3 regions of the Streptomyces sp. AM6-12 genome follow, and region 3 is predicted to be linked to each of the others. Evidence: riboswitches for the same ligand, from Rfam matches in the RefSeq annotation. Region 3 holds a riboswitch; each other region holds the start of a gene.

Region 1 (3,916 bases), 800 kb from region 3:
GGAGCCGGACCCGGCGCCGGAGCCCTGGGCCAGGCCGGAGGCGAGGCCGCTCTCCAGGCCGCCCAGGTCGGGCAGGCCCAGGTCGGTGCTGATCTTCACGGTGCCGGACAGCTGCTGCACGTCCGACTTGGCGATCTTGTTGATGAGCTGCTGCGCGGTGATCCGGGGCAGGTCCGGGTCGCCGGAGTCGGCGAGCGCCGGGACCAGTCCGATGGTGGCTGCGGCGACGCCGACCACCGCGACCGGGACGGCGTACCGCGCGGCCCTGCGGCGGCCCGAGCGCGTCTCCTCGTCCCGCGCGGCGCTCACTGCGTCGTCGGATTCGTACGGTGCCATGTGTGCCTTACCTCCGTCGTCGGCGGCGGCTGCCCTCACGCTGGTCCACCCGAGCCGCCATTCTCACCCGGATCGGTGAGGAGTGGTGATGTCCGTGGTGTCCATACGACCAAATCCGCGCTGCGGAATCGTCAGCCCTCGGGGCCAACTCGGCGTACGACTGCGGTATGACACGTAGGGGGCACCCCTAGGGGCTCGAACGCGGTCCCCCAGGGCAGGATGCGGCAGGCGTCCGGGGTACGGCCACCCGGCGGACGCCGAACGGGTGGCCGGCCGACGCATACCGGACGGTCGGTTACTCGCCGGCCGACGGACTGCCGGACGGGCCGGAGCGGGCGGTCAGCCCGCCCGGTGCACCACCGCGTCGCACAGCTCCGTCAGCGCCACCTTGGCGTCGCACTCCCGCAGCGGGGCGAGCGCGGCGCGCGCCTCCTCCGCGTACCGCACGGTGTCCCGGCGGGCCTGCTCCAGGGCCGGGTGGGCGCGCAGCGCGGCCAGCGCCTCGGCGTGCCGGGCGTCGTCGCTGAGGTCGGAGTCCAGCAGCTCGCACAGGGCGAGGTCCTCGGGCAGGCCGAGCCGGGCGGCCCGCTCGCGCAGCCGCAGCACGGGCAGGGTCGGGATGCCCTCGCGCAGGTCGGTGCCGGGGGTCTTGCCGGACTCGTGGGAGTCGGAGGCGATGTCCAGGACGTCGTCGGCGAGCTGGAAGGCCACGCCGAGCCGCTCGCCGTACTGGGTGAGCACGTCCACGACCGTCTCGTCGGCGCCGGACATCATCGCGCCGAACCGGCAGGCCACCGCGACCAGCGAGCCGGTCTTGCCGCCGAGGACGTCGAGGTAGTGCTCGACCGGGTCGCGGCCGTCGGCGGGTCCGGCGGTCTCCAGGATCTGGCCGGTGACCAGCCGTTCGAACGCGAGGGCCTGGACCCGGACCGCCTCGGGGCCGAGGTCGGCGAGGATCTGGGAGGCACGGGCGAAGAGGAAGTCGCCGGTGAGGACCGCGACGGAGTTGCCCCAGCGGGTGTTGGCGCTGTCCACGCCCCGGCGCACGGCCGCCTCGTCCATGACGTCGTCGTGGTAGAGCGTGGCCAGGTGGGTCAGCTCCACGACCACGGCGGACGGCACCACGCCGGGCGCGTAGGGGTCGCCGAACTGCGCCGCGAGCATCACGAGCAGCGGCCGGAAGCGCTTCCCGCCGGCCCGTACGAGGTGCTGCGCGGCCCCCGTGATGAAGGGGACCTCGCTCTTGGTGGCCTCTAGCAGGCCTTCCTCGACAGCCGCCAATCCGGCCTGGACATCGGCTTCGAGAGCCTGGTCCCGCACGCTCAGCCCGAACGGCCCGACGACGGTCACGAGGGGTCTCCTGTCTGCTGGTGTCTGCTGGCGATTACGCGGTTTGTCGATAGGTCGCTGCCATCACTCAAGTCAGCGTATCCGGTCCGGTTTCGATCACCGAGAGCGCCCACCCTGCGCCCACCCGTCCAGTCCGGGACGTATCGGGTCATGACTGGCATACCCCCGGTCGAATCATCAGAACGGACATTTATCGATTTAACAGGTAATCGGGAACTTCTTCGCGATCCCCGAGAGGGGTGGAGCGCCGACTCCACCCCACCGGGGGACGAATCCCCCATGCCCGATTTTCCACAGTTTGCCATTTCGTGAATTGGGTCACCCGACCGCGTTCCCGCGGGCGGCCCGCCGACACCTCCGCACGCCTTGCCCCGCACGCGAGTTGAGCGTTGGCATTCGCAAAGGATCAAGTACCCCATAGGCTGCTGATCAAGGTCAAATGCCTCGATATAACAATTCCGCGCTTGTTCCCGGCATGCGCTCTCGCATACCTTCCCGAGCCATCGGGCGGACGCCGAATCCTGCCGCCGCCCGTACACCCATCGACGAACTCATTCGTACGGCAGGAGCGGGGGACCCAGGTAAGTCGCCGGACCGGACGACTCACATGGCGCAGCGCGTGACACAGCGCGCCGCACCGCGTGTTCGCACGGGACGGCTTGGGGTCAAGCCACGCCTCTCACCAGGCACGGCCGGGCACCTCCCCGCCCGAACCCGACAGCTCACCTCGCAGGCGTAGGAGAGGAACGTCCCCATGTCTGCTGCCGTTCAGCCGCGCCGCACCCGCGCCAACCGTCTCGTCCGCCTGATCGCCGTCGCCGGCACCGGCGCGGCCGTGCTCGCCATGCCCCTGGTGGGCGCCGCCACCGCGTCCGCCACCACCGGCACGACGTCGGCCGCCACCACGCCCGCCGGGTACCCGAACAACCTCGACGGCTGGATCCGCGAGTCCCTCGCGATCATGGCCCAGAAGGGCATTCCGGGCTCCTACAACGGCATCTACCGCAATGTCATGCGCGAGTCCTCGGGCAACCCGAGCGCCATCAACCTGTGGGACTCCAACGCGGCCAAGGGCATACCGTCCAAGGGTCTGCTCCAGGTGATCGACCCGACCTTCAACGCGTACCACGTGGCCGGAACGTCGTTCAACATCTACGACCCGGTCGCCAACATCACCGCCGCCTGCAACTACGCGGCCGCGCGCTACGGCTCGATCGACAACGTCAACGGCGCCTACTGAGGCGTCTGCGGCGCCATACCACCGCTGTTCCCGGTCACCCGGCCGGGAACAGCCTTTCGAGGACGACGGCGATGCCGTCGTCCTCGTTCGACGCCGTGACCTCGTCGGCGACCGCCTTCAGCTCGGGGTGGGCGTTCGCCATCGCGACGCCGTGCGCCGCCCAGTGGAACATCGGGATGTCGTTGGGCATGTCGCCGAAGGCCACGGCGCGTTCCGCGGGGACCCCGAGCCGCTCGGCGGCCAGCGCGAGCCCGGTGGCCTTGGTCACCCCGCACGGCTGGAGCTCCACGGTGCCGGGCCCCGACATGGTGACCGTGGCCAGCGAGTCCACGACCGAGCGGGCCACCGCCGCCAACTCGTCGTCGGACAGGGTGGCGTGGCGCAGCAGGACCTTGCTGATCGGCGCCCGCCACAGGTCGTCGCGCCGGGCCACCCGGACCGCGGGCAGGGTCGGGTGGGGCATCCGGTATCCGGGTTCGATCAGGGTGAGCCCGTCGGTGCCGTCCTGGTCAACCGCGGCGAACACCGGGCCCGTCTCGGCCTCGATCTTTCCGAGCGCGGTCTCGGCCAGCTCCCGGTCCAGCCGGACCGACCACAGCATGCGGCCGGACGCGGCGTCGTACAGCTGCGCGCCCTGCCCGCACACCGCGAGCCCGGTGGCGCCGAGGGCGGTCAGCAGGGGGCGCACTCTGGGGGCCGGGCGGCCGGTGACCACCAGGTGCCGGGCCCCGGCCCGCGCCGCCCGCGCGAGCACGGCCAGCGAGCGCTCGGAGACGGTGTCGTCGCCGCGCAGCAGCGTCCCGTCCAGGTCGGTGGCGATCAGTGCGTACGCGGGGGAGGCAACCATGATCAGAGAATACGGACCGATCCCCTCCACCGAGCCCCGCGTCATCCCCCGACTCCCGTGTCATTCCCCGGACTTGCGCCTTCGATGACTTCAAGTGGGGTCGAGGAGAGGTCTCATGGGGGTGGGGGCGGCCGCCGCCCCCA
Region 2 (3,916 bases), 460 kb from region 3:
TGGAGCGCCGACACCGGCAACGGGTACTACGGCGGCCTCCAGATATCCCAGGACGACTGGGCCGCGTACGGCGGGACGCAGTACGCCTCCTCCGCCGACCAGGCCAGCCGCTCGCAGCAGATCGCCGTGGCCGAGAAGATCCTCAAGGACAAGGGCACCACGCCCTGGGCCACCTGCGCCCTGCTGTCCGGACTGACCTCGAACTCCGGTTCGGTGAGCGTCGATCCGGGTGTCGGCGACGGTGACAGCGGCAACGGCAGCGGCCAGACCGGCGGCACGACCGACCCGTCCGGGCTGCCCGACCCCTCTTCCCCGGCCGGCACGCCGAGCGGCGACCAGGACGGCTCCGGCTCCGGTTCCGGTTCCGGCAAGGCGTCCACCGGCTCGTCCGGCTCGTCCGACCCCTCCTCTTCGCCGAGCCACGGCTCAGGCACCGGCGCCGGCTCCGGCAAGCAGACCGGCAAGCACGCGAGCCCGCAGCCGGGCAAGCACACCGGCACGCCCGGCCCGGACCCTGCCGACCCGTCCGGCCCGTCCTCCTCGGACCCCTCCGCCTCCACCCCGCCGTCCGCGCCGGCCCACGGCTCCGGAACGCCGGCACCCTCCACCGGTACCCCCGCCAACCCCCAGCAGGCCGCCGGTACTTGGAACCTGGTCGACACCGGGGCCCTCGGCGGCGGGCGCCACCGCGGTGGCCACGCGGACGAAGGCACGGCAAACGGGCAGAACGGCTCCACCTCGGGCCAGCACGCGACCCACGGGCCGGACAGCTACACCGTCCGCCAGGGCGACTCGCTGAGCGCCATCGCCGACTCCCTTGACGTCGACGGCGGATGGCATGCGCTCTACGCCGCGAACAAGAAGGTCGTGGGCGCCGACCCGAACCACATCACCGCCGGTCAGACCCTGAAAGTCGGTGACGAAACGGGCGCGGGCCAGGGCTAGTTGACGCCCCACTTGATCGCTAAATGTCCGGTTTGGCGAAAGTGTGGGATGAGTCTCAGAAGCCCTGATCGTCTTTGAAATTCCGCGGATCACCTGGCTACGGTCAAGGCCGCTCGTCACCACGAGCCCCGGCGGCCGCAACGCCGAATCCTGCCAGCGGCTGCCCGGGAACAGTCGTCGCGTCAAGCGCCGCAGGCAGGAGCGGGGGACCCAAGGTAGGCGCCGGGCCCGGCAGTTGTTGCCGGACCGGCTTGGGGTGAAGCCACGCCTCCGGAAGGAGGGGTGGCCGGGCAACTCAACCGGCCCGAACCCGACAGCTCACCTCGCAGGCGTCGGTGAGGGGATCGTTCCATGCTGTTTTCCGGCAAGGGCAAGCACCGTCGTCCGTCCAAGGCCGTCCGCGCCGTCACGCTCGCCGGTGTCACCGGTGCCGCCGTGGCCGCTCCGCTGATGGCGGCCGGCAGCGCCTCCGCCGCCACCGCTTCCCAGTGGGACACCGTCGCCCAGTGCGAGTCCGGCGGCAACTGGGCCATCAACACCGGCAACGGTTACTACGGCGGCCTCCAGTTCTCCGCCTCCACCTGGGCCGCGTACGGCGGCACCGCCTACGCGCCGACCGCCGACAAGGCCAGCAAGTCGCAGCAGATCTCCGTCGCCGAGAAGGTCCTGGCCGCGCAGGGCAAGGGCGCCTGGCCGGTCTGCGGCACGGGCCTGACCGGCACCCCGTACAACGGCTCCGCCCCGACGACCACGTCGTCGTCCGGCACCGCCACCCGCTCCACGGACCAGCAGGCCGCCACCCGCTCCACCGAGCGCACCGCCCCGGCCCCGTCCAAGTCCACGAGCACGTCCACCGGCTCGTCCACGGGCAAGACCGTCACCACCCCGACCGGCAAGAAGGTCAAGAAGGGCGACGGCGAGTACAAGGTGGTCACGGGTGACACCCTCAGCTCCATCGCGGCCGCGCACCACGTGGCCGGCGGCTGGAAGAAGCTGTTCGACCTGAACAAGGACATCATCGACAACGCCGACCTGATCTACCCGGGTCAGCAGCTCCACCTGAAGTAACCCGGCCCGGCCACGGCCGCGGCGAGCTCCGCAGGGGGCTCGCCCGGCGGCCCGGCCGCGGGGTGCTTCCCCGGACGCCCGGACCCGGCCGGCGGACCGGGGCGCCCGACTCCGCTCACCCCGCCCGGCTCCGCTCACCCCGCCCGGCTCCGCTCACCCCGCCCGGCTCCGCTCACCGGCCCGGTTCCGCTCACCCGGCCCGACGGGCCCCTCGCAGGGGGTAGCCCCCGACGTCGTACGCCCGGTGTCGTACCCCCGACGCCCTCGACGCCGCGCTCCCGATAGGCCCCGACGGCCCGCCCCCGGTGGCCCCGAGGGGCCTCGCCCCTGGCGACCCGCCCCAACGGTCCAGGGGCCACCCACCCCCGGCGGGTCCCCCGGGCCCCAGGCCCCCCCCGGCGGGCCCCAGGCTCCATGCCCCAGGCCCACCCCCAGCGGGCCCCCAGGCTCCATGCCTCAGGCCCACCCCCGGCGGACCCCACGCCCCATCCCAAGGCGGGTCCCCCAAGCCCCCCCCGGCGGGCCCCCCAAGCCCCCCCCCGGCGGGCCCCCCAAGCCCCAGGCCCCGCCCCCGTCCCCCCAACCCCCCCACCCCGGCGCGATTCCCCCGTTCGCGCAGGGGTGGGGTCTTGCGTTCTGCCAGTCCAGCCGGGCCTCCTCCGGGCCCCCTTTGTTCCGGTGGTGAACAATGGGTACCGTCTGCGTGTCCCCGTCGCTCACCAGACGGTCGGTCGGTGGTCCGCGACGCCGGGACGGTTAGGCTCTAGTCGCAAGGGCGCAGCCGCACGGCCGCCTCCCGCACTTCCAGCGTCACATCCAAGAAGGAGATGCTCGTGCCGTCCATCGACGTCGTCGTAGCCCGGGAAATCCTGGACTCCCGAGGCAACCCCACGGTCGAGGTCGAGGTCGGCCTCGACGATGGCAGCACCGGTCGTGCCGCCGTCCCGTCCGGCGCCTCCACCGGCGCCTTCGAGGCCATCGAGCTGCGCGACGGTGACCCCAACCGCTACCAGGGCAAGGGTGTCGAGAAGGCCGTCCTCGCCGTCATCGAGCAGATCGGCCCGGAGCTGGTCGGCTACGACGCCACCGAGCAGCGTCTGATCGACCAGGCCATGTTCGACCTGGACGCCACCGACAACAAGGGCTCGCTCGGCGCCAACGCCATCCTCGGCGTCTCCCTGGCCGTCGCGCACGCCGCCTCCGAGGCGTCCGACCTGCCCCTCTTCCGCTACCTGGGCGGCCCCAACGCGCACCTGCTGCCGGTGCCGATGATGAACATCCTGAACGGCGGCTCGCACGCCGACTCCAACGTGGACATCCAGGAGTTCATGATCGCCCCGATCGGCGCGGAGTCCTTCTCCGAGGCGCTGCGCTGGGGTGCCGAGGTCTACCACACCCTCAAGAAGGTCCTGAAGGGCAAGGGCCTGGCCACCGGTCTCGGTGACGAGGGCGGCTTCGCCCCGAACCTCGGCTCCAACCGCGAGGCCCTGGACCTGATCCTGGAGGCCATCAAGGAAGCCGGGTACGCGCCCGGCGAGCAGATCGCCCTCGCCCTCGACGTCGCCGCCTCCGAGTTCTACAAGGACGGCAAGTACCTCTTCGAGGGCAAGGAGCGCTCCGCCGCCGAGATGACGGAGTACTACGAGGAGCTGGTGGCGGCCTACCCGCTGGTCTCCATCGAGGACCCGCTGTTCGAGGACGACTGGGCCGGCTGGAAGATCATCACCGACAAGCTCGGCGACAAGGTCCAGCTCGTCGGCGACGACCTGTTCGTCACCAACCCCGAGCGCCTGGCCCGGGGCATCGAGGAGGGCACCGCCAACGCCCTGCTCGTCAAGGTCAACCAGATCGGCTCGCTGACCGAGACCCTGGACGCCGTCGAGCTGGCCCAGCGCAACGGCTT
Region 3 (3,916 bases):
GGAGCTGCGCACGGTGCGCGAGGAGCTGCCCACGTACGTGCTGGCCGGCTGGCTGGGCCCGGCCGAGCCCTTCGCGCTCGGCTCGATGCGCGCCCGCCGGATGGCCCGCGACTACGCCCGCCACCACGCCGGCCGCCCCACGGCACGGGCGGTCGCCCAGTACGAGACGTACGCCACCGCCCTCGCGCTGCTGCGCCGGCAGGGCCGCCAGGGGCGGGCGGGCGCCGACTTCGCCATCCGCGAGCGGGAACTGCTCGATCAGCTGTGGCAGCGCCGGGAGGCCGCCCGGCCGGCCCTGGAGTACGCGGCCCTCAGGTCGGCCGCCGCCCACATCCCGATGGGGTGGGCGCCCGCGCCGTACGGGCACGCGTACATCCGGCCGGGGCAGCCGCAGGGGCACGGGTACGGCTACCCGGCTGCGCCGTACCCGTCGTACCCGTCGTACCACCCGTACCAAATGTGACCTGCGAGCCCTGGCTGCTCAGGCCGAGGCGGCCGTCAGCTTCTCCAGCTCGTCGTCCGTCAGCTTCAGCTCGCCGGCGGCCAGCAGCGGCGGGAGCTGCTCCAGGGTGCGGGCCGAGGCGATCGGAGCGGTGACGGTCGGCTGGGCGGCCAGCCAGGCGAGGGCGACGGTGGCGTGCGCGGCCCCGTGTGCGCCGGCGATCTCGTCGAGGGCGGCGAGCACCTTCTGGCCGCGCTCGGTCTCCGCGTACTTGGCGGCCGAGCCGGCACGGGCGCTGTCCACCGTGGCGCCGGGCCGGTACTTGCCGGTCAGGAAGCCCGCGGCGAGCGCGAAGTACGGCACCGCGGACAGGCCCTCGCGGGCGACGAGGTCCTGGAGCGGGCCCTCGTAGGTGTCGCGGGAGACCAGGTTGTAGTGCGGCTGGAGCGCCACATAGCGGGCCAGGTTCTCGCGGGTGGAGAAGTCCAGGGACTCCTTGAGCCGCTCGGCGCTGATGTTGGACGCGGCGATCTGCCGGACCTTGCCGGCCTTCACCAGTTCGTCCAGCGCGCCGATGATCTCCTCGACCGGCACCTCGGGCTGGTCGAAGTGGGTGTAGTAGAGGTCGATGTAGTCGGTGCCCAGGCGGGCCAGGGAGGCGTCGGCGGCGGCCTTGATGTTGGCCGCGGACAGGCCCCGGTACTGCGGGTGCTGGCCGACCTTGGTGGCGATGACGACGTCGGAGCGGTTGCCGCGGGCCTTGACCCACTTGCCGATGACGGTCTCGGACTCGCCGCCCTGGTGGCCCTCGATCCAGGCGGTGTAGACGTCGGCGGTGTCGATGAAGTTGCCGCCCGCGGCCGTGTACGCGTCCAGGACGGCGAAGGAGGTCTGCTCGTCGGCGGTCCAGCCGAAGACGTTGCCGCCCAGGCAGAGCGGGGAGACCTCGAGGTCGGATGAGCCCAGTGTGCGCAGAGAAGTCATGCTCCACATCAACACCGGCGACGGATGACCGCATTCCGCCGCCGGTGCGGGAACCGGCGCGGTTCCGTCAGGGGTTGAGGCCCTTGTCGCGCAGCCAGGGCGCGGGGTCGACGGCGGTCGGCTGCCCGTCCGGGTGCACCTCCAGGTGCAGGTGCGGGCCGGTGACATTGCCGGTGGCGCCGACGCGGCCGATGACCTCGCCGGTGGCGACCTTCTGGCCGACCGAGACGTTGATCGAGGACTGGTGGCAGAACCACAGCTCGGTGCCGTCGTCCAAGGTGAGGACGGTGCGGTAGCCGTAGGCGCCGGCCCAGCCGGCCTGGGTGATGGTGCCGCCGTGGACGGCCTTGATCAGGGTGCCGGTGGGGGCGGCGAAGTCGAGGCCGGTGTGGTAGCCGGAGGACCACATGGCGCCGGGCTGCCCGAAGGTGCCGGTGATCGTGTACGAGACGACGGGCAGCGTGTACTGCTTGGCCAGCGCGGCCAGCCGCTTGGCCGCGGCCGCCTTCTTGGCGTCGGCCTCCGCCTGCTCCTTGGCGTCGGCGGCCTTGGCGGCGGCCTCCTTCTCCGCCTTGGCGGCCGCCGCGTCGCTCTGCTGCTGGGCGGCGGCGACCATCGCGGCGGTGGCCTTGCTGTCGGCCTGGCCCTGCTGCTGCTCGGCCTGGGCCATGATCCGGTTGCGCAGGGCCTCGCCCGCGCCGGTGTCCGTGGCGCCCTCGGTGGTCCGCCCGAGGTCGGTGAGCGCGGTGGCGGTCTCGGCCTTGGGCGTCTCGGCGGAGTCGTCGCCGAGGAAGTGCTCGACGGTGGACAGGTGCGGCACCGAGACGTCCGGCAGGTCGGGCATCGAGACGGAGACCGGCGGCTTGCCGGGGTTGGCGCTGGCGATGCCGCCCGCGCCGACGGCGGCGATCACGCCGACGCCGAGGACGGTGGAGCTGCGGGCGAAGCCGCCGCGCTGCTTGGCGACGCGGTGGCGGCCGCGGACCGGGGCGACGGACTCCTCGCCGGGGTTCCACTCCTCCCAGGGTCCGTCGCCGTCGGGGCCGGGACCGAACGACTCGGGTGCGCGCTGAGCGGGCACGAACGGTGCTTCGGGGGCGGGACGGTTGGACGCCACGGGGGCGTGCTCCTTTCCTTCCTCCGCCTACCGGGTTAGCTGACGGGTTCGGAGCAGGAAGGTCTCCTACGCGCGTATACCGCTCGTGGACTCGGCTGAGTCCGCGGTGGTGTCCGCGTGATTCACCCCAAGGTGGTGGTTCCCCGGTTCCCTCGCGGGATTCGGCGCGTGCGCACGGAGCCGCCTCGGGTGACGGCTGGGACGACCGCGCTGCGTTATCGAACGTTAATAGACCGGAGGGGAACTTTCCAAGCCGTTCGGCTTGATCATTAAGGTTCAAACCCGTGGACTTACCGCCCAGCGGCCCGCCAATCCGGGCGAGTTGACCGCCGTTCAGGAGTCACCCGGTTTTTGATGGTGACTCAGATCTTATGCGCTGGGCGGTCGAACGGTCACTGGGGGTAACCCCCCTTCGGGGTCCGGAAAACACTCAGGGCCGGAATCCATGAACTGGATTCCGGCCCTGAGATATCAGTAGCGGGGACAGGATTTGAACCTGCGACCTCTGGGTTATGAGCCCAGCGAGCTACCGAGCTGCTCCACCCCGCGGCGATGTCTCTACTGTACGCCATCACCAGGGCGGAAAGCACACCGGTTACGACGGGGCTCCGGATCGGCCGGCCAGATGCCGGTTCGGCCCCTTGGCCAGCGGCTCGTACTCGGGCAGGACGACGACCTCGGCGCCCGCGGCCGTCAGCACCCCGGTGCCGTCGGCCGCCACCACGAACGTGTCCGGCTCCCGCCAGGCGGTCACCACCCGGCGCACCCCCGCCCGCAGGATCAGCTCGGCGCAGGGCGCGGGGCGCGAGGCGCGGCGGGCGCAGGGCTCCAGGCTGCTGTAGACGGTGGCGCCGGGCAGCCGCGGATCGGCGGGGTCGGTCTTGGCGAGCGCCGCCTCCTCCGCGTGCACCACCGGGTCCCCGCCCTCGCGGGAGTGGCCGCGGGCCAGCTCGGTGCCGTCGGCGGCGACCACGACCGCACCGACGCTGAAGGCCGTTTGCGAGGGCGGGCACAGCGCGGCCAGTTCGCAGGCGGTGCGCAGCCAGTGCCGGTCGGCGGCGGTGGGCACCGGGCCGGTGCCGGGCGCGGTGGGCTCGTAGCGCATCAGGACGACGTCCTCGATCCGGCGGGACTCGACGAGCCGCAGCCGGCCCTCCTGGTAGCGGCCGGGACCGAACAGCCGTGGGGCGGCCGGATCGCCCACGATCAGCGGGGCGACCACGAGCTGGAGCTCGTCGGCGAGGCCCTGCTGGAGGAGCTGGGTGTGCACGGCCGCGCCGCCCTCCACCATCAGCCGGCCGATCCCGCGCTCGGCTCGCAGGTGACCGAGCAGGGCCCGCCAGTCCAGCTCCGGGCCGAGTGCGACGACGTCG

What was found. A riboswitch is a leader RNA that binds a small molecule or an ion and turns the genes downstream of it on or off. The one in region 3 is predicted to bind cyclic di-AMP.
Region 1: it holds a riboswitch for cyclic di-AMP, as region 3 does, so the genes downstream of both, ACE4Q9_RS14065 (transglycosylase SLT domain-containing protein) here and ACE4Q9_RS17770 (M23 family metallopeptidase) in region 3, are expected to answer to the same signal.
Region 2: it holds a riboswitch for cyclic di-AMP, as region 3 does, so the genes downstream of both, ACE4Q9_RS19925 (transglycosylase family protein) here and ACE4Q9_RS17770 (M23 family metallopeptidase) in region 3, are expected to answer to the same signal.

What each region holds. Positions count from the first base shown of each region.
Region 1 covers NZ_JBIQWN010000001.1:3,123,964-3,127,879, forward strand. Annotated here, with positions in the region: gene ACE4Q9_RS14055 (outer membrane lipoprotein carrier protein LolA) at 1-336, opposite strand, end outside; gene ACE4Q9_RS14060 (polyprenyl synthetase family protein) at 676-1,686, opposite strand; cyclic di-AMP (ydaO/yuaA leader) riboswitch at 2,220-2,437, shown strand; gene ACE4Q9_RS14065 (transglycosylase SLT domain-containing protein) at 2,441-2,926, shown strand; gene ACE4Q9_RS14070 (HAD family hydrolase) at 2,961-3,773, opposite strand.
Region 2 covers NZ_JBIQWN010000001.1:4,384,948-4,388,863, forward strand. Annotated here, with positions in the region: gene ACE4Q9_RS19920 (transglycosylase family protein) at 1-945, shown strand, start outside; cyclic di-AMP (ydaO/yuaA leader) riboswitch at 1,123-1,292, shown strand; gene ACE4Q9_RS19925 (transglycosylase family protein) at 1,297-2,013, shown strand; gene eno (phosphopyruvate hydratase) at 2,841-3,916, shown strand, end outside.
Region 3 covers NZ_JBIQWN010000001.1:3,925,585-3,929,500, reverse strand. Annotated here, with positions in the region: gene ACE4Q9_RS17780 (PrsW family intramembrane metalloprotease) at 1-463, shown strand, start outside; gene ACE4Q9_RS17775 (aldo/keto reductase) at 482-1,426, opposite strand; gene ACE4Q9_RS17770 (M23 family metallopeptidase) at 1,494-2,543, opposite strand; cyclic di-AMP (ydaO/yuaA leader) riboswitch at 2,551-2,720, opposite strand; tRNA gene ACE4Q9_RS17765 (tRNA-Met) at 3,019-3,092, opposite strand; gene ACE4Q9_RS17760 (dihydrofolate reductase family protein) at 3,139-3,916, opposite strand, start outside.